One region of the Paucibacter sp. M5-1 genome, then DNA from elsewhere that is predicted to be linked to it. Evidence: predicted binding sites of a transcription regulator. Region 1 holds the regulator's gene; the other holds the start of a gene.
What was found. The regulator HrcA, encoded in region 1, represses chaperone genes, less so after heat shock. The targets are predictions, from matches to a motif close to TTAGCACTCNNNNNNNNNGAGTGCTAA.
Positions count from the first base shown of each region.

Region 1 (10,330 bases):
AGGGAAGAACTTGGGCATGACAGCTCCTGAGAACAGCGTTCGTGTTGCGCCCACTATGCAAGCGCCACATTGCTGGATTGTTGTTGATTCTAGAAGTGCGCCCTCGGACCAGGGCCATGCCGGCGGCCACTTATCATCCGCGCCATGCCCGAACTGCCCGAAGTCGAAGTCACCCGCCGTAGCTTTGCCGATGCGATCGCTGGCGCGCGCGTGCAAGGGGTGCGCCTGGGCAAGCCGCTGCGCTGGCCGCTGGGCGTGGCCGAGCAGGCGCTGCTGGGCCGCGAGGTCGGCGCGGTGACACGGCGCGGCAAATACCTGTGGCTGCCCTTGCATGGCGGCGGCGAAGGCGCAGGCTCTCAGGGAGGCGGCCTGCTGCTGCACCTGGGCATGTCGGGCTCGCTGGCCTTCCAGACCCGGCCGGCCGAACCGGGGCCGCACGACCATTTCGATCTGCGCACCAGCCAGGGCCTGCTGCGGCTGAATGACCCGCGGCGCTTTGGCGCCGTGGTCTGGTCCGAATCGCTGGAGCAGGGGCCGGCGGCCAAGCTGCTGGCCGGCCTCGGGCTGGAGCCCTTCGACCCGCGCTTCGACGGCCCGCATCTGAAAGTGGGCCTGTCGGGCCGCCGTGTCGCGGTCAAGCAGGCCCTGCTGGCCGGCGACATCGTCGTCGGCGCCGGCAATATCTACGCCTGCGAGGCCTTGTTCCTGGCCGGCATCGACCCGCGCGCCCAGGCCGGCCGCCTCAGCGGCCCGCGCTGCGCACGCCTCGCGGCCGCCGTGCGCCAGGTGTTGGGTGCCGCACTGGAGGCGGGGGGAACAACCCTGCGCGACTTCAAGGACGCCCACGGCGTGGCCGGCAGCTTCCAGATGCAGGCCCAGGTCTATGGCCGCGAGGGCGAGCCCTGCCGGGTCTGCCGCACGCCGATACGCCGCATCGTCCAGGGCCAGCGTTCGACCTTTTTCTGTCCCTCATGCCAAAAGAAATAGTCCTGCCCGCCGACTTCGCCGCTGTGCTGGTGGCCTGGCAGCGCCAGCACGGCCGCCATGCCCTGCCCTGGCAGAACACCCGCGACCCCTACCGAGTCTGGCTGTCGGAGATCATGCTGCAGCAGACCCAGGTGAGCACGGTGCTGGGCTATTACCAGCGCTTTCTCGAACGCTTTCCCAGCGTCGTCGATCTGGCGGGGGCCAGTCTGGACGAGGTGCTGGCGATGTGGGCCGGCCTGGGCTATTACAGCCGCGCACGCAATCTGCATCGCTGCGCGGTGGCTGTGGCTCAGCAGCATGGCGGCCTGTTCCCGCCCAGTGCGGCGCAGCTGCAGGAGCTGCCCGGCATCGGCCGCTCGACCGCTGCGGCGATCGCGGCCTTCTGCTTCGGCGAGCGGGTCGCGATCCTGGACGGCAATGTCAAGCGGGTGCTGAGCCGGCTGCTGGCCTTCGACGGTGATATGGCCAGCAGCGCGCAGGAGAAGCTGCTGTGGCGGCATGCGACGGATCTGCTGCCGACCGCAGCTGCCGATATCGGCGCCTATACCCAGGGCCTGATGGATCTGGGCGCCAGTCTGTGCGCCGCGCGCGCGCCGCAGTGCCTGCTATGCCCGGTCAGCGAGCTGTGCCGTGGCCGCGCCGAGGGCGAACCGACGCGCTATCCGGTCAAGACCAGAAAGCTCAAGCGCGGCCGGCGCGAGAATTGGTGGCTGTGGCTGGAGCATGAGGGTCAGGTCTTGCTGCAGCAGCGCCCTGACACCGGCGTGTGGGCCGGCCTGTGGACGCTGCCGATGTTCGACGACGAGCAGGCGATGCTGAGCCAGGCCCGGCTGGTCGGTGCCGAGCTGGAGGTGATGCCCAGGGTCGAGCATGCGCTGACGCATTTCGACTGGGTGCTGCATCCGCGCCGCGCCGTGCTCGACAGCGCGGCCGTCGTCGGCTCGGGACGCTGGGTGGCGCGTGAGAAGCTGGCTGACTATGCGCTGCCGGCACCGTTGAAAAAGCTGATCGTCTAGGCGTATGCTGCGCCACCGCATTCCATTATCCATCGAAGCATGAAGCCCCTGGTCAAAAGCGCTGTCGAATCCGCCCTGATCGCCCTGCTGGTGGCGGCTTGCTGCCTCTGGTTCCTGATCTCGGCCGGCGCCTCCGAAGACGATGTCAACGGCGCCAAGATGACCTTGCTGGCCCTGGGCTTGGCGGCCAGCCTGATCGCGCACTGGACCTATATGGCGCTGGCGCTCAAGCGCGACGGCCGGCCGCTGCTGGGCTGGATGGTGGGCATGGTGCTGCTGTTCCCGGTCGTCACCGTCGTCGCCCTGGTGCTGATGTCGGCCCGCGACGAGGAATCCCGGGCCGTCTGAGCGACTACTTGGCGTCCAGCTCGCGGTGGCGCTTCAGCACATGGCCGTGGCTGGCGAACTGCCGGGCCAGGGTCTCGACCAGATAGACCGAGCGGTGCTGGCCACCGGTGCAGCCGATCGCAACGGTCAGATAGCTGCGCTGGTCGGCGGCGAAATTGGGCAGCCACTGGCGCAGAAAGCCGCTGATCTGGCCCAGCATCAGATTGACCTCGGGCTGGGCCTGCAGATAGTCGGCGACCGGCGCATCGCGGCCGGTCAGCGGACGCAGCTCGCGGTCGTAATAGGGGTTGGGCAGCACCCGCACGTCGAAGACGAAGTCTGCATCGCTGGGCACGCCATGCTTGAAGGCGAAGGACTCGAACACCAGGGTCAGTGACTCGCCCTTGACCGAGACCAGATCGCGCACCCAGGCGCGCAGCTGGGCCGCGCGCAAGAGGCTGGTGTCGATCACGGTGGACTCGACCCGCAGCGCGGCCAGCAGCTCGCGCTCCAGCGAGATCGCGTCGAGCAGGGCGCGGTGCGCATCCCCGCCATCGCTGCCCGCGTCGCGCTGCCCGCTGCGCAGCGGGTGAGGGCGGCGGGTCTCGGAGAAGCGCCGCACCAGGGTCTCGTCATTGGCGTCCAGAAAGATCGAGCGCACCGCGACGCCTTCGCCGCGCAGCTGCTTGATCAGCGGCAGCAGATGCGGCAGCGAGCCCTCGCTGCGCACATCGACGGCGATCGCGACCCGGCGCTCACCGCGCTGCTTCTCGACCGCCAGGAAAGGGGTCAGCAGCTCGGGCGGCAGGTTGTCGACGCAGAAGAAGCCCGCGTCCTCCAGCGCATGCATGGCCACCGACTTGCCGCCACCGGCCATGCCGGTGACCAGCACCACATCGCTTTGCGGAACTGCGCCACTCATGATTTCGTCGTCCTGTTCTTGATATCTTGCTGGCCGCGCGGTGCGCCCGTCGCCGACAGCGCCAGCATCTCCTGCGCATGGGCCAGGCTGGCCGAGGACAGGCGTTCGCCGCCCAGCATGCGGGCGATCTCCTGCACCCGGGTCTCGCCGGCAATGGCCTGCACCTCGCTGGCGGTGGTGCCGGCGCGCAAGGCCTTGGAGACCAGGTAGTGATGGTCGGCGCAGGCGGCCACCTGGGGCAGGTGGGTGACGGCCAGCACCTGCCGCTCGCGGCCCAGCTGCTTCATCAGCCGGCCCACGGTCTCGGCCACCGCGCCGCCGACGCCGGCGTCGATCTCGTCGAAGATCAGCGTGCCCGCGCCGTCCTGCTCAAGCTGGCTGGTCGTCACCGCGATCGCCAGCGCGATGCGTGAGAGCTCGCCGCCCGAGGCCACCTTGGCCAGCGGCCGCGGCGTGCTGCCGGCATGGCCGGCCACCATGAATTCCACCGATTCAAGGCCGAAGCTCTGCGGCTGGTCCTGCGCCAGCAAGGCCACCTCGAAGGCGCCGCCGGCCATGCCCAGCTGCTGCATCGCCTGCGTGACGGCTGCGGCCAGCTGGGGCGCGGCCTTGCCGCGTTCCTGGCTGACGCGCCTGGCCTCGCGCTCGAAGGCACTGCGGGCCGCAGCCAGGCTTTTCTCCAGCGCGGCCAGATCGCTGGCCTCGTCCAGCGCCGCCAGCTCGGCCCGCCATTGCGAGAGCAGGGCCGGCAGCTCGGCCGGTGGGCGGCGGTAGCGCCGCGCCAGGCTCATCCAGGCCGACAGGCGCTCGTCCAGCTCCTGCAGCCGCTCGGGCTCCAGATCGGCGCCGTGCAGATAGGTGGACAGGGTGTGTGCCGCATCGCGCAGCTGGGCCTGCGCGCCCTGCAGCGCCTCGACCGCCGGTGCCAGGCGCGTGCTGTCGTAGTCCAGCACCTGCTGCAGCTTGTCCAGCGCCTGCTCGGTCAGGCTCTCGGCACTCTGTTCGGCCTCGCCGGAGCCGCCTTCGATGGCCTCCAGCGCGGCTCGCGCGCCCTCCATCAGCGCGGCGGCATGCGAGAGACGCTGGTGCTCGCTATTGAGCTCGTCCCACTCGTCGGCGCCGGGCGAGAGCTTGGCCAGCTCGTCGATCTGCCAGGCCAGGCGTTCGCGCTCGCGGCCCAGCTCGCCCGAGCGGGTCTGCGCGGCCTCCAGTCGTTCGCTGAGCTGCTTCCATTGCGCATAGGCCTGGCCCAGCGGCGCGCTGTCGAGGCCGGCGAAAGCGTCCAGCAGCGCGCGCACCGAGGCCGGGCGGGTCAGGCCTTGCCAGGCATGCTGGCCATGGATGTCGAGCAGGCTGTCGGCCGTCTCGCGCAGCTGGGCCACGGTGGCGGCGCTGCCATTGATCCAGGCGCGGCTCTTGCCCTGGGCGTCGATGACGCGGCGCAGCAGCAGGCTGTCGCCCTTGTCGAAGCCGGCCTCGTCCAGCCAGTTGTTCAGCCGTGCCGGGCAGTCGAATTCGGCACTGATCTCGGCCCGCGCCGCGCCTTCGCGCACGACGCCGGCGTCACCACGGCTGCCCAGCGCCAGCTGCAAGGCATCGACCAGGATGGACTTGCCGGCCCCGGTTTCGCCGGTCAGCACGGCGAAGCCGCCGGCGAAGTCGAGCTCCAGCTCCGGCACGATGACGAAATCGCGCAGGCTCAGTCGGCGCAGCATCAGGACACTCCCTCGTACCAGCGCAGCTTGCGGCGCAAGGTCGCGTAATAACTCCAGCCCTGCGGATGCAGAAAGCAGACCTTGTGGGCCGAGCGCCGCACCGTGATGCGGTCGCCGTGCAGCAGGCTGGCCAGGCTTTGCATATCGAAATTGACGCTGGCATCGCGGCCGGCCACGATCTCCAGCCTGACCTCGCCGGTATCGGGCAGCACGATGGGACGGTTGGACAAGGCATGCGAGGCAATCGGCACCAAGACCCAGCCGGCGATGCTGGGGTGCAGGATGGGCCCGCCCGATGAGAGCGAGTAGGCGGTCGAGCCGGTGGGCGAGGCGACGATCACGCCGTCGGCCCGCATATTGGCAACGAACTCGTCGCCCACGTCGACCTTGATCTCCACCATGCTGGCCGTCGCGCCCCGGCTGACCACCACATCGTTGAGCGCCAGGCCCGAGAAGATCACCTCGCCATCGCGCCAGACCGCGCCTTCCAGCATCGCGCGCTGCTCCATCTCGAAGTCGCCGGCCAGTATTGGCGCCAGCGCCTCGCGGAATTTTTCCACCGAGATGTCGGTGATGAAGCCCAGCCGGCCCTGGTTGATGCCCACCAGCGGCGTGCCATAGCGGGCCATCTCGCGGGCAAAGCCCAGCATCGTGCCGTCACCGCCGACCACGATGGCCAGGTCGCAGCGCGCGCCCATCTCCTCGTTGGACAGGGCTTCGAAGTCGGTAATGCCGGTGTTCAGCGCGGTGTCGCGCTCCAGCGAGACATCCAGCCCCAGGCCGGTCACGAAGTCGGCAATTTCCTCGAGTACCGGGCGTATACCCCGGGCCTGATGCTTGCCCACGATCGCGACATGTTGAAAACGCTTGGCCATGCGCAGAATTACACCACAGCGATGTGAACACCCGCTGACTCGGGCGCGGTAGTCCGTACAATGAAAACCATGCTCGACGAGCGCTCCAAATCACTGCTGAAAACCCTGGTCGAACGCTATATCGCGGACGGCCAGCCCGTGGGTTCGCGCACGCTGTCCAAGGCCTCGGGCCTGGAGCTGAGCCCGGCGACGATACGCAATGTGATGGCCGACCTGGAGGAGCTGGGTCTGATCGCCAGCCCGCACACCAGCGCCGGCCGCATCCCGACCGCGCGTGGCTACCGGCTGTTCGTCGACACCATGCTGACGGCCCAGCCCGCCTCCATCGTCGGCGCCGACCTGCGACCCATCGAAAGCTCGCAGCTGCAGCCCGACCAGCCACAGCGCGTGATCGCCAGCGCGGCCCAGCTGCTGTCCAATCTGTCCAGCTTTGTCGGCGTCGTCACCGCGCCGCGCAAGCCCAGCGTGTTCCATCACATCGAGTTCCTGCGCCTGGGCGAACGCCGGGTGCTGGTCATCATGGTCTCGCCCGACGGCGATGTGCAGAACCGCGTGATCTTCACCGCGCAAGACCTGACCCAGCCCGAGCTCGCCGAGGCCAGCAACCGGCTCAACGCCCACTATGCCGGCCTGAGCCTGGAGGCGGTGCGCGAGCGCATCAAGAGCGAGGTCGATGCGCTGCGCGGCGAGATCGGCCGGCTGATGAGCGCGGCCGTGCAGGTCGGCACCGAGGCGCTGGAGCATGAGGAAGAGCGCGTCGTGATCTCCGGCGAACGCAATCTGCTGACGATGCAGGACTTCAGCAACGATATGGGCAGCCTGCGCCGCCTTTTCGATGTGTTCGAGCAGAAGACCCAGCTGATGCGCCTGCTCGATGTCTCCAGCCGCGCCGAGGGCGTGCGCATCTATATCGGTGGAGAGAGCCAGGTCGTGCCCTTCGAGGAACTGTCCATCGTTTCCGCCCCCTACGAGGTCGACGGCCAGGTGGTCGGCACCCTCGGCGTGATCGGCCCGACCCGCATGGCCTACGACCGCATGATCCAGATCGTCGACATCACCTCGCGGATGGTGACGAACGCGCTGTCGCAGAAGTAGGGCGCGCATCGGACAAGCGCCGCAAGCGCGCCTATACAATGCGCGGCTTCCGGTGCAAGGCCGGTACTCCCCCAGGGGGCCGTTAGCTCAGTTGGTTAGAGCAGAGGACTCATAATCCTTTGGTCGCAGGTTCAAGTCCTGCACGGCCTACCAGTTTTACAAGGATTTTATCGATAGTGGTCACCAACATTTCCTGGCCGGTTTTTGCTGGTGCCAGTCTGGTGCCAGTTTTGAATCGATTGCCTCGGGTGTGTAGTCACCGCTTCTCGACCCCAGGAATCTTGTTTCGGCTGCTCCTAGGGTTGCTGAAAATTGGCTGAAAATCAGTGTCCGTCCAGCCCGAGTGTGGGTGCACTGGCGATCATGGCCAAAGCGACAAGCGATGCGCCGCGCTCGGTGATTCGCCGCGAGCGAGTCACCGTCGATCTACGCCGATACTGGCTCGGTGCTGAATGCCATCGCGCAGTCCCTGCGGATGCCAGTTGCCACCCTGGTCAGACCGCCACTTGCTGAATGGGTTGGATGTGCACCCGGTCACCATTCAAGTGATGGCTGCTGATTCTTCCCGCGTTCGTTGACCCCGTGAACTTGAGTACCGTTCTTGGTCAGATCAAGGCTGATTGTCGTAATCTCTATGGCGGTTGCTCCTTCCGATCGAGTGGCTACCGACACATCCACTGTGGCACTTCGATGCCGTCTACGGGCGGGGGCGTCCATCCCATTGCACACAGTCGTTAGTCCCTGGCGTCTCGCGGCTCATAAGCCAAGGCGTAGAGACGGCCCGCGCTGCGCCTACGCTTCGCCTCTCATGATGAGCAACGTCATTCAGAATCATGCCCACCGCAAGCGCGGTGAGCCAGCGATCTGATCCTACTGGTGAGATCGCCCTGCAGCGGCTATCGAAGTGTGCTGACCGTATAGAGCTGCGGCCGGACGCAGCGGCGAGTGAGGCCCCAGTAGCCCTTGTTCAGCAGCCGCGACGATTGCCTGCGTGCGGCTGCGTGCGCCTAGCTTGTCCTGTATCGCCCTGGCGTGGGCCTTGACCGTACCTAGGGCAATGTCGAGCTCCGATGCAATTGATTTGTTGGACATGCCATCTGCAATCAAGCGCAGAATCTCCCGCTCCCGCATGGTCAATGGCGTACGCGTCAAGCTCTTCGCCACAAGCGCTGCGGCGACTTCGCAAATGTAATGAGAGCCGCGGCCTACCATGCGCACTGCATCCACGAGTTCGTTCAGTCCGCAGTTGCCGAGCAGATAGCCGCTAATGCCGGCTTGCAACGCAGTGCGTACATCGGACTCGCTATTGCGCCAGGTGATGACGACCACGCCCGGGGACCGCCGGGCTGCTGATGAGTGGAACCTCTGGTGATGCGCCCATGCCATGCCGCTCTCGTAGTCGCCAATCACAACTTCGACATCCGGAAATGATGAGCCTTCCGGAGCCGCTACAACTTCGATTCCTGGCGCCGAAACCAACGCAGCGTTGATTCCGACCGCGAGGAGAGGGTCGTTGTGGCGAGGAAGTGCACGAAGAGGTTGGAAGATTTTGGTCATGGCTGAATCTTGAGATGCTTGTCTGATCGGCATACTCTAGGCGTGGGCCCCGCCCAACGGTGGCAAAGCCGGTTAATCAGTGTTAAGCATCATTCACTGCGCCCGCAGCGGACCTTTTTCTGCTCGGGGGGGGCGGAGCGTTCCGCCACTCTAAAATTGCTGAATCGTTACCCTGAGTAGCAGCTCACGCGTTGCGATGACGATCGAATCCGCCCTATATACCGGTCCTACAATTCGAGGCAAAGCTACCCAGCGTTTGGCAACGTTAACTTATAGAGGGCCGGCAGCAGCCCAGGCGGCCGTGCTACCTGGGGCGTCAGGAGCTGATTAATTGATCGTTTTTCACTGCGCTTCGGGGCCTCTCCAGCCGCGCTCAGAGCATGCACCATCGGTGCTGCAGGGTTCAAGGAGCTTGCAAGCCAGCATGACGCTTTTCTGAAAGTTGCCTGATCGCTTCATCTACTGCTGAATGGCTCCCGCACATGCAGAACGAATCTGAACTACCCGAAAACCTTGTTAGTGTGACCATGGCTGGTCGAGACTGGAATGGCGTTCGTGTTGAGGTGACGGAGTTCACTTGCGCAGGGCGTGTCTTGCATCGACTACGGAACGAAAGTAGTACTCGACTTGGCGCGATCTTGGAAGAGGTCGGCCCGGGGCGTTGCGAGCCAAGACTGAAAGCAAGTGCGCCGTGTCCGGTCCAATACAAACCTCAGCACATGCATTTTGCCCCTGCTGGACTGGAGCTCTGGGGCTTCACGCCAGATTCACGCTTTGTCAAAGACGTCGGTCTGAGTTTTGATGCCGCAGCTTTACGGGCTCGCGTTGGCATCGCCGAAGTCAGCACGGCCGATGTTCCGAGGCTTCGCTTTACGGACATAAGAATCTGGTCCTTATGCAAGCTTTTGGCGGACGAAGTAGAGAACCCGGATCCGTCGGCGCAGCTTTATGGAGACGCACTGACATCCGCCATAGCGGTGCTTTTGTTCGAGCGTCCCAAGTCGAGTGTCAAGGTGCCTGTTGGGCTGTCCCCGCGGCAACTGAGAGACGCCATCAGCTTTCTTGATGCTCAGTTGCCTGCGCGTGTCGATTTAGCCACGCTTGCTGATTTAGCGGGGTTGTCTCAGTCTTACTACAGCAGGGCGTTCAAGGCTTCCACAGGCTTGGCACCCTATCAGTGGCAACTGCAATCTCGCATTGAAAGCGCCAAACGTCTTCTCTTGGAAACGCGGTTGTCGCTCGATGATGTCGCACAGATGACGGGTTTCGCCGATGCCGTCCATTTCGGTAGGACGTTTCGCAATATGACCGGGGCCTCCCCCGCAGCTTGGCGTGCAGATCGGCTCACCTAGGAGGCTTCCTAAGGCACACCCCGCACCTGCTCGGAGGCATTAGGGCCCACGAACACAAACGCAATCCATCAGCGATCAAGGAGAAGCTGATGAAAGCGGCGAACATGACGTCGAGTTTCTCGAAGCGGGAGAACATGCGGCGATAGCCCTTAAGTCGGCGGAACAGGCGCTCGACTGCGTTGCGGCGAGCGATGCTCAGAGTACGCAGGGCCTCAGCCAGGCCGCTCTGGGCTTTCGGGGCGCCGGTTGCATCATCGGCCAGGACAGCGCGCGCTGCACGCTCGGCATCGGTCTGGTCGCTCTTGCCTCGATTGCGACGGCGGGAACGGTTCGGCCGGTTGATCTCGAGAATTGCGATCCCGCTCTGTTCGAGGAAGCGTGTCAGCCCGAAAAGGCTCCTACTAGGTCACTCGCAGCAGGCTCGGCATTGCCGAGGTGAGCACCGAATCAGACCGACATGTCAACGCAAAGGCATTACACCAAT
Region 1 is NZ_JAPZLM020000001.1:2,413,563-2,423,892, reverse strand. Features, by position in the region: gene O5M90_RS11335 (tetratricopeptide repeat protein) at 1-18, opposite strand, end outside; gene mutM (bifunctional DNA-formamidopyrimidine glycosylase/DNA-(apurinic or apyrimidinic site) lyase) at 145-987, shown strand; gene mutY (A/G-specific adenine glycosylase) at 972-2,003, shown strand; gene O5M90_RS11320 (hypothetical protein) at 2,043-2,351, shown strand; gene rapZ (RNase adapter RapZ) at 2,356-3,252, opposite strand; gene recN (DNA repair protein RecN) at 3,249-4,967, opposite strand; gene O5M90_RS11305 (NAD kinase) at 4,967-5,842, opposite strand; gene hrcA (heat-inducible transcriptional repressor HrcA) at 5,912-6,937, shown strand; tRNA gene O5M90_RS11295 (tRNA-Ile) at 7,014-7,090, shown strand; gene O5M90_RS11290 (response regulator transcription factor) at 7,808-8,494, opposite strand; gene O5M90_RS11285 (helix-turn-helix domain-containing protein) at 9,214-9,846, shown strand; partial or broken gene O5M90_RS11280 (IS5-like element ISCARN85 family transposase) at 9,905-10,033, opposite strand.

Region 2 (10,330 bases), 2.5 Mb from region 1:
CTCAGCTGCCCGCAGCACCCAGGAAGCAGCACAGGCCGGCGATCGCACTGAGGCGGAATCGCAAGGTCAGCCAGGCACCGGCGCCCAGGGCCGGGTAACAGCGCCGGTCGACCAGATAGCAGGCCACCAGCATCACCCCATGCACGACCAGGCCCGCATAGGCCGGCATCACCACCGCCACCCAGGCCAGCAGCGAGGGCACGACGCCCCAGACAAAGGGCTGCGGCGACGGGATCTGCTGCCTAAAACCCAGGCCCCAGTGAATGCCGCCCAGAAAGGACACGATCACGGCGGCATAGGCCGACAGCCCCAGCGCCGCGAAAGCATGGGCGTCGGCATTGAAGCCGGCCAGCAGCCAGACCAGGGCGGCGCCCAGCACAAAGGGGATCAGCCCGGCATAGGCCAGCCGCTGGGCCAGCGGGTTCAGGGGCAAGGGGGGGCTGGCGCTCGCGGCAGCAGGCATGCGTCGCTCCGAAATGGCGAAAGAGTCAGGAAAGAGGGTCAGGACTTGCTGGCCGCCAGGCGGCGCTCCAGCTGCTCGGCGCTGATCGCGCCCGGGGCGCGGCTGCCGTCCTCGAAGATCACGGCCGGCGTGCCGTTGACCTGGTGCTTGCGTGCCAGCGCCAGATTGCGCTCGATGGCGGCGTCGTCGCAGCTGGCAGCGGGCTTGGGCGGCGTCTTGCCCTCCAGCATCCAGGCCATCCAGGTCGCGGTGCTGTCCTTGGCACACCAGATCGCGCGCGACTTGTCCGGCGAATCGCCGCCCAGGATGGGAATCAGGAAGGTGTAGACGGTGATGTCCTTGACGTCCTGCAGGCTGCGCTCGAAGCGCTTGCAATAGCCGCAGTTCGGATCGGCGAAGACGGCGATGCGGCGCTTGCCATTGCCGCTCTTCCAGACCACCGCGTCCTTCAGCGGCAGCGCGGCGAAATCGATCTGGTTGAGCTTGTCGACCCGTTCGGCGGTCAGATTGCGGGCCGGGCGCGACTTCACATCGATCAGCTCACCCTCGATCAGATAGCTGCCGGTCGGGTCGGTGTAGCGGATCTCGTTGCCGATGCGGATCTCCCACAGGCCAGGAAACGCGGCGGCGCGCACCTCGTCGATCTTGGGCAGATTGGGCAGGCGCTCGGTCAGGTTCTTGCGGATCACCGCCTCATTGGCCTGGGCCAGCGGCGCACACAGCAACAGGGCCAGGCCCAGCGATTTCATCTTCAGCATCGGGACATCCTCGATTCAATGTGATTCACAGACCCAGCGCGCGCGACGTCAGCCAGCGCTTGACGGGCGGCAGCCGGTTCAGCAGGCCCATGCCCTGGTTGCGCAGTCCGCGCAGGGCCGGGGCCTCGCTGGCAAAAACGCGCAGCAGGCCATCGGTCAGCTCGCCCATGGCCCAGGTCGGCGCGGCCCGCTCGCGTGCATAGCGGCGCAGCAGGCGCTCGTCGGACACGGCCCGCCAGCTCTCGCGCTGCCGCAGCACCCGGGCCAGCGCCGTGACATCGGCCAGGCCCAGATTCAGGCCCTGGCCAGCCAGCGGGTGGACCAGGTGGGCGGCGTCACCCAGCAGCACCCAGCCGGGCCCGCTGACCGCCTCGGCCCGCGCCAGCGCCAGCGGCCAGGCGGCGCGCGCGCCGCTCAGGCGCAGCGCTCCGGCCTCCCCGGCCGTGGCCGCCATCAAGGCTTGTTCGAACTCGGCATCGCTGGCCGCCAGCAATTCGGCCGCATGGGCCTCGGGCAGCGACCACACCAGGCCGTAAGAGCGGGCCGGCGCCGGCCGCTCGAAGGGCAGCAGGGCCAGCACATCGGGTGAGCGGAACCATTGCCGCGCGACCCCCTGGTGCGGCCGGTCCGCGACCAGGCGGGCCGCGATCGCATGGTGTCCATAGGCCTGCTTGTCAAAGTGCACGCCTAAAGCGGCGCGGCCGGCCGAGTCGCGCCCCTCGCACAAGGCCTGCAGCTCGGCCGGCACCGGCTGGCTCACGCGCCGTACATGGGGCGCAAAGCCGACCGCCACGCCAAGCTGCTGATCCAGCGCACCGGCATCGACGATATAGGCCAGCTCGCGCACGCCCTGCTGCCAGGCCGAGAACGCCAGCTGGCCGGCCGCCTGATCGCCCTGCACCTGCATTTCATAGACCGGGCTGATGGCATCCGGCGGCAGCGCGTCCCAGACCCTGAGCTCGCGCAGCAGGGCCACCGAGGCGGCATTCAAGGCATAGGTGCGCAAATCGTCATCACGCGGCGCGGCCGGCGGGGAACTCCCGAGCAAGGCCACGCGCAGCCCCTGGGCGCCCAGCGCCAGCGCCAAAGCCCGGCCTACACAGCCCTCACCACGCACCAGGATGTCGACTCTTTCCATGGCGCGCATTGTAGGAGGCGCCGGCGCGGCGGCCGGGGCGATTAAAATGCCCGTTTTGCCATCCGGCCCCAGCGAAAGTTCCCCCATGAGCCTCAAATGCGGCATCGTGGGCCTGCCCAATGTGGGCAAGTCCACCCTGTTCAACGCCCTGACCAAGGCCGGCATCGCCGCCGAGAACTACCCCTTCTGCACCATCGAGCCCAATGTGGGCATCGTGGAGCTGCCCGACCCGCGCCTGCAGCAGCTGGCCGAGATCGTCCAGCCCGAGCGCGTGGTGCCGGCCGTGGTCGAGTTTGTCGACATCGCCGGCCTGGTGGCGGGCGCCTCCAAGGGCGAAGGCCTGGGCAACAAGTTCCTCTCGCACATCCGCGAGACCGATGCCATCGTCAATGTGGTGCGCTGCTTCGAGGACGGCAATGTGGTCCACGTCAATGGCCGCGTCGACCCGATCTCCGACATCGAGGTGATCCAGACCGAACTCTGCCTGGCCGATATGGGCACGGTGGAAAAGAGCCTGCACCGCTACAACAAGGTGGCGCGCGCCGGCGACAAGGAGGCGATCGCGCTGGTCAAGGTGCTGGAGAAGTGCGAGGCCGCGCTCAATGAAGCCAAGCCGGTGCGCACCATCGATTTCAGCAAGGAAGAGCTGGTGCTGCTCAAGCCGCTGTGCCTGATCACCGCCAAGCCGGCGATGTTTGTGGCCAATGTGGCCGAGGACGGTTTCGACAACAACCCCTTCCTGGACCGCCTGAAGGAATACGCGGCCGCGCAGAACGGCCCGGTGGTGGCGATCTGCGCCAAGACCGAGGCCGAGCTGTCGGAGATGAGCGACGAGGACCGTGCGATGTTCCTGGCCGAGATGGGCCAGGAAGAGCCGGGCCTGAACCGCCTGATACGCGCCGGTTTCAGCCTGCTGGGCCTGCAGACCTATTTCACGGCCGGCGTCAAGGAAGTGCGCGCCTGGACCATCCACAAGGGCGACACCGGCCCGCAGGCCGCCGGCGTGATCCACACCGACTTCGAACGCGGCTATATCCGCGCCCAGACGATTGCTTTCGAGGACTTCATCCAGTTCAAGGGCGAGCAGGGCGCAAAGGACGCCGGCAAGATGCGGGCCGAGGGCAAGGAGTACGTCGTCAAGGATGGCGATGTGCTGAACTTCCTGTTCAACGTCTAAACCAAAGAAGCGGCATTGCGGCCACACCGGCCGCAAGCTCTGGGCTAGGATGGGGCGAATGCCGCGCCCTCATCGTCTGCTCACCAGTTGGCCCGTGCAGGCCCTGGCTTTGGCCCTGGCCTATGCGCTGCTGGGCCTGCTGACGGTCAAGCTGGCCATCCCTCCGAACTACGCTTCGCCGCTCTACCCCGGTGCCGGACTGGCGCTCGCTGCGGTGCTGTGCCTGGGCCGCAAGGTCGCGCCGGGAATCTGGCTAGGCTCCTTCGGCGTCAATCTGTGGCTGGGCCAGGACATCGGCCTGAACTCCCTGCTGGTGCCGGCCGTGGCCGGGGCCGGCGCGACGCTGCAAGCCCTCGCGGGGGCCTGGCTGGTCGGGCGCTGGGTCAGCCAGCCGCTGACGCTGTCGGAGCCGCGCGACCTGGCGCGCTTTTATCTGCTCGGCGCCGGCCTGGCCTGCGTGGTCAGCGCCAGCTGCGGCACTGCCGCCCTGCTGCTGGTCGGCGCCATCGCCCCTGCCGATTTGGGCGCCAACTGGGCGTCCTGGTGGCTGGGCGACACGGTGGGTGTGCTGATCGGCGCGCCCGTGGCCCTGACCCTGCTGGCGCAGCCGCGCAGCGCCTGGGCGCCGCGCCGGCTCAGCGTCGGCCTGCCGCTGTTGATCGCGACCCTGCTGATGGCCCTGGCCACGCTGAAGGTCAGCGAATGGGACGCCCACCGCGAGCGCAGCAATTTCGAACGCGAGGCCGCCGCCGCCGCCAGCGCGCTGGAGACCGCGCTGCGCGAGCCGCTGGGCGCGCTGGAGGCCATGCATGGGCTGCTGCTGGTGGCGCCGCAGATCAGCCGCGCCGATTTCGAGCGCGGCAGCGCCGCCTACCTGCTGCCCGGCGGCAATCTGCTGGCCCTGGGCTGGGCCGCCGAGCTGGCACGCGCCGATGTCGCGGCCTTCGACCTGCAGGCCCGGGCCGACGGTCTGCCCGACTACCACGCCAAGGATCGCCAGCGGCCCGGCGACTTCAAGCCCGCGGCCGACGAGCCGATGCTGGCGATACGGCTGATCGAGCCGCTGGCGCGCAACGCACCGGCCCTGGGTGTCAATATCCGTTCGATCCCGGCCTCGCGCCTGGCCTTGCAGCGCGCCCAGCGCACCGCCCTGCCCTCGGCCACCGCCGGCTTTCAGCTCTCGCAGGACAGCGGCGTCTCGATCGGGGTGGTGGTCTACCAGTCTCTGTACTGGGGCCAGCCCAGCACCGAGGCGCTGCGCCGGCTGACACACCGCGGCGTGGTGTTCGCCACCATCCGACCCGATCTGCTGGTGCAGACCGTCTCGACCACGATGCCGGCCCATCTGCGGATCTGCCTGGTCGACACCGATCCGGCCGCCCCGCACCGGCGCCTGGCCGGCCCGGCCGGCTGCGAAACCCTGCCCGGCGCGGCGCTGCACACGCTGCGTCCGGTCAGCTTCGCCGGCCGCAACTGGGACATCGTGATCTACGCGCCGCAGGGCGGGCCGCGCGAGTCGGGCCGCAGCAGCTGGGCCTTCGCGATGGTGGGCCTGCTGTGCACCGCCTTGCTGGGGGCGCTGCTGCTGACCGTGACCGGCCGGGCGCGCCGCATTGCCGACCTGGTACGGGAGCGCACGGCCGAGCTGCAACACGAGGTCGGCGAGCGCGAACGTGCCTCGCGCGCGCTGATCGAGAGCGAACGACGCTTCCGCAATATCTTCGACAACGTGCCGATCGGCATCATCTTTGCCGACCTCGACGGCATGCCGCAGGAAGCCAACCCGCACATCTGCCGCATGCTGGGCTATACGGCCGAGGAGCTGCTCAGCCGGCGCAGCCTGGCCATCACCCATCCGGACGACCGCAGCGAAGACGTGCGCCTGGCCCGCCTGCTGCTGGCCGGCAAGATCGGCATGTACCGGCGTGAGAAGCGCTATCTGGCCAAGGACGGCCGCATCGTCCATGGCCGCGCGCTGGTCAGCCTGCTGCGCGACGCCAAGGGCGAGCCCTATCGGCTGGTCGGCGTGGTCGAGGACATTACCGACCAGCTGAAGATGCGTGAGCTCGAGCATGCCCGCGCGTTGGCCGAGGCGGCCAACCGGGCCAAAAACGAGTTCCTGTCACGCATGAGCCATGAGCTGCGCACGCCGCTGAACGCAATGCTGGGCTTCACCCAGCTGCTGGAGATGGACCGCACGCAACCGCTGTCGGAGCGCCAGCGCGGCTGGGCTGCCCAGGTCCAGCAGGCCGGCTGGCATCTGCTGGAGATGATCAATGACACGCTGGACCTGTCGCGCATCGAGTCGGGCTCGATGAAGCTGGATTTGCAGCGCCAGAACCTGGCCGAGCTGCTCGACGATGCGCTGGCGCTGATCGAGAAGCCGGCCGGCCAGCGCGGCATTGCCATCCACAAGGCGCTGGATCCGCAGGCGCTGCACGCGCTGGGTGACGCGACCCGAATCCGCCAGGTGCTGACCAATCTGCTCAGCAATGCCGTCAAGTACAACATCGAGGGCGGCAGCATCACCATCGGCACGCAGCGGGTCGATGCGCTGAGCGTCGAGCTCAGCGTCAGCGACACCGGCCTGGGACTCAGCCCGGCCCAGCTGGCCGCGCTGTTCCAGCCCTTCAATCGCCTGGGCCGCGAGCACAGCGGCACCGAGGGCACGGGCATCGGCCTGGTGATCTGCAAACGTCTGGCCGAGCTGATGGGCGGCGCCCTGACGGTCAGCAGCGTCGAGGGCCGGGGCTCGCGCTTCGCGCTGCGCCTGCCGGCCGCGACCGAGGCCGGCCCGGAGATCGGCGCCAGCGCGGCGCCGGTCGCCGAACCCGCGTATGCCGAGCCCCGGCGGGTGGTCTATATCGAGGACAACGCCACCAATGTCGAGGTGATGCGCGGCATCCTGGCACAGCGACGACAGATCCGGCTGGAGGTTCATGCCGATGGCCGCAGCGGCCTGGCCGCCGTGCTGGCCGATCCGCCCGATCTGCTGCTGCTGGACATGCAACTGCCCGACACCACCGGCCTGGCCCTGCTGCAGGCCTTGCGTGCCGCGCCGCAATGCGCGGCGCTGCCGGTGGTGGCGGTGTCGGCCAATGCCCTGCCCGACCATATCGAGCGCACCCGCGCCGCCGGGGCCCAGCACTACCTGACCAAGCCGGTCGAGGTGCGCGAGTTGCTGGATCTGCTGGACGAGTTGCTGGGCGGCATCGGGCCGCAGGCAAAATAAGAACTTCCCGCCAACCGTATTCAAGGTCCCGCCGCTCATGAGCTCCAACGCACTGGCCCCTGCCCCGTCCACCGCCCTGCTCGCCGCCGACGCCCGCTCCGCACGCGCCAGCGGCCAGTACCTGAGCTTTCGCATCAGCGCCGAGGAGTACGGCATCGACATCCTGAAAGTCCAGGAAATCCGCTCCTACGAGGCCCCGACCCGGGTCGCCAACGCACCGGCCTTTGTCAAGGGCGTGGTCAATCTGCGCGGCGTGATCGTGCCCATCGTCGACCTGCGCCTGCGCCTGGGCCAGGCGGCCGAGTACAGCAGCTTCACGGTCGTGATCGTGCTGAATGTCTGTAACCGGGTGGTCGGCATCGTCGTCGACTCGGTCTCCGACGTGCTGGAACTGAAGGCCGACGAGATCATGGCCGCCCCCGAAGTCGGCTCGGCGATCGATACCCGCTTCGTCACCGGCCTGGGCAAGGTGGCCGAACGCATGCTGATACTGCTGGACATCGAAGGCATGGTCGGCAGCCCGGATTTCGGCCTGATCGACTGAGGCCAAGCTCCCCATGTTAGTACCCGCTTACGCGGGGATTGTTCATGAATATGAACTGCAGCATTGACCCCAGCGGTTTAGCACTCTTTTGTGGGGAGTGCTAATATTGGCCCCGTTGGAGCCATGGGCTCCGTTTGGCTGAGGACATTCAATGACCACACCTACCGCACTGGCTGTTCGTGACCCCTGGGCTCTGCTGCCCTCGCTGGGCAATCTGGATGCCTACATCACGGCCGTGAACCGCCTGCCGATGCTGACCCCGGAGGAGGAGCTGTCCTTCTCGCGCCGCCTGCGCGAGCACGGCGACCTGGAGTCCGCCGGCCGCCTGGTGTTGTCGCATCTGCGTCTGGTCGTGTCGATCTCGCGCCAGTACGTCGGCTATGGCTTGCCGCAGGGCGACCTGATCCAGGAAGGCAATGTCGGCCTGATGAAGGCAGTCAAGCGCTACGACCCCGAGCAGGGCGTGCGCCTGGTCAGCTATGCCATGCACTGGATCAAGGCCGAGATCCACGAGTACATCCTGAAGAACTGGCGCATGGTCAAGGTCGCGACGACCAAGGCCCAGCGCAAGCTGTTCTTCAATCTGCGCTCGATGAAGCACAGCCTGAAGGAAGACGCGGCCGAGGGCCAGACGCACCGCAACACGCTGACCGAGGCCGAGCTCGAGCATGTGGCGCGTGAGCTCAACGTCAAGCGCGAGGAAGTGCTGGAGATGGAGACGCGGCTGTCGGGCGGCGATGTGGCGCTGGAACCGCAGACCGACGACGACGGCGAGAGCTTCGCGCCGATCGCCTATCTGGCCGACGACAGCCAGGAACCGACCCGGGTGCTGGAAGCCCAGGCACGCGACGACCTGGCCGGCAACGGCATCAGCCGCGCGCTGGCGGTGCTGGATGACCGCAGCCGCCGCATCGTCGAGGAGCGCTGGCTCAAGGTGAACGACGACAGCTCGGGCGGCATGACCCTGCACGAGCTGGCGGCCGAGTACGGCGTGTCGGCCGAGCGCATCCGCCAGATCGAGGTCGCGGCGATGAAGAAGATGCGCAAGGCGCTGGCCGAGCCGGCCTGAGCACCTTCACCGCCCCTTCAAAAAGCCCCTGCTCGCAGGGGCTTTTTTCATTCAGGCCTTCTCGGCCAGCAGCAGCTTCAGATCATCGGTCAGCGCCTGAGCGCCCGAGCCATAGCGCGAGAACACCCGCACCCGGCCTTGCGCATCGAACAGAAAGCTCGCGGCCGTGTGGTCCATCGTGTAGGAGCCCTCGGTCTTGCCCGGCACCTTGGCGTAATAGACCTTGAACTCCTTGGCCACCGCCTTGGTCTGCTCCTCGCTGCCGCGCAGCGCGACAAAGCTCGGGTCGAAGCTGGCCAGATAGGCTTTCAGCAGCGCCGCGGTATCGCGCTCCGGATCGACCGTGACAAAGATGCCCTGCACCCGCTCGCCGTCCGGGCCCAGCGCCTTCTTGACCTGGGCCAGCTCGGCCATCGTGGTCGGGCAGACATCGGGGCACTGCGTGAAGCCGAAGAACACCACCAGCACCTTGCCCTTGAAGTCGCCCAGCGTGCGGGGCTGGCCGTCCTGATCACTCAGATTGAGCTGGCGGGCATATTCAGCACCGGTCAGGTCCACGCCCTTGAAGGCCGGCTTGGCGGTGTTGCCGAAGCCGAGCTGGTCGCAGCCGGCCAGCAGCAGGGACGAAGAGACGGCGGCGAGACCGAGCAGGAGATGGCGTTTGTTCATGACAGCAGGGGCATCAGGTAGTGGTCCAGCAGCAGTGCGGCGAACAGCAGCGACAGATGCCAGATCGAGAAGCGGAAGGTGGCACGCGCAAGCTCGTCCGAGTAGTGGCGCCAGAGTTTCCAAGCATAGCCACAGAAGCCCAGGCCCAGCACGACGGCCGCCACCAGATAGATCCAGCCGCTCATGCCGGTCAGAAAGGGCAGCAAGGTCGCGGCCAGCAGGATCCAGGTGTAGAGCACCACCTGCAGCTTGGTGTAGTCGGCGCCATGGGTGACCGGCAGCATCGGCAGGCCGGCCTTCGCATAGTCCTCGGCGCGGTACAGGGCCAAGGCCCAGAAATGCGGCGGGGTCCACAGAAAGATGATCAGGCACAGCATCAGCGCCTCGGGGCCGACCTCGCCGCGCAGCGCCGCCCAGCCCAGCACCGGCGGCATCGCGCCGGAGGCGCCGCCGATCACGATGTTCTGCGGCGTCGCCGGCTTCAGTATCACCGTGTAGATCACCGCGTAGCCAACAAAGGTCGCAAAGGTCAGCCACATCGTCAGCGGGTTGACCCAGAACCACAGGATGGCCGAGCCCAGCGCACACAGCACGGCCGAGAACGTCAGCGTCTGCGCCCGGCTCAGCTGTCCCTTGGCAGTGGCGCGCCAGGCGGTGCGCTTCATCTTGGCGTCGATCTGCTCCTCGATCAGGCAGTTGAAGGCGGCCGCCGCGCCGGCCACCAGCCAGATGCCGGCGGTGGCCGCCAGCATCACACCCCATTGGGCGCTGCTGGGCATGCCGGGCACGGCCAGCGCCATGCCGATGACGGCGCAGAACACGATCAGCTGCACGACGCGGGGCTTGGTCAGCTGATAGAACTGCTGGAAGCGCGAGGCCGGCAGCGCGGAAGAGGAGGCTTGGGTCATGGCGAGGGTCGGGCCGCCTGAGACAGGCGTGCCAGCATAAAACTCAGCAGTGTCAACAAGGCGGCTGCGCCGCCGGTATGGGCCAGGGCCGCGACGATGGGCCAGTCCAGCACCACATTCGACAGCCCGCTGATCAGCTGCCAAACGGCAAGCAGCAGCAGGCGGTGCGACCAGCGGCGTGAATCGGCAGAACCACCACGCCACAAGCGCCATGCCAGCAGGCCCAGCACCGCGAAGACGATCAGCGCGCCGATGCGATGCACCATATGGATGGCGGTCAGGGCGGCAAAGGGCAGCCAGGCGCCGTCGGCCCCGACGCCCAGCTCGCGCCACAGCGTGAAGCCCTGCCCGAAGTCCATCGCCGGCCACCAC
Region 2 is NZ_JAPZLM020000001.1:4,929,558-4,939,887, reverse strand. Features, by position in the region: gene O5M90_RS23495 (DUF3429 domain-containing protein) at 2-463, opposite strand; gene O5M90_RS23490 (DsbC family protein) at 502-1,221, opposite strand; gene O5M90_RS23485 (FAD-dependent monooxygenase) at 1,247-2,359, opposite strand; gene ychF (redox-regulated ATPase YchF) at 2,445-3,536, shown strand; gene O5M90_RS23475 (CHASE domain-containing protein) at 3,595-6,768, shown strand; gene O5M90_RS23470 (chemotaxis protein CheW) at 6,806-7,312, shown strand; gene rpoH (RNA polymerase sigma factor RpoH) at 7,464-8,381, shown strand; gene O5M90_RS23460 (SCO family protein) at 8,433-9,050, opposite strand; gene cyoE (heme o synthase) at 9,047-9,958, opposite strand; gene O5M90_RS23450 (COX15/CtaA family protein) at 9,955-10,330, opposite strand, start outside.
Region 2: a site for HrcA is predicted at 7,390-7,416, ahead of rpoH (RNA polymerase sigma factor RpoH). Genes of this name have one in related genera too.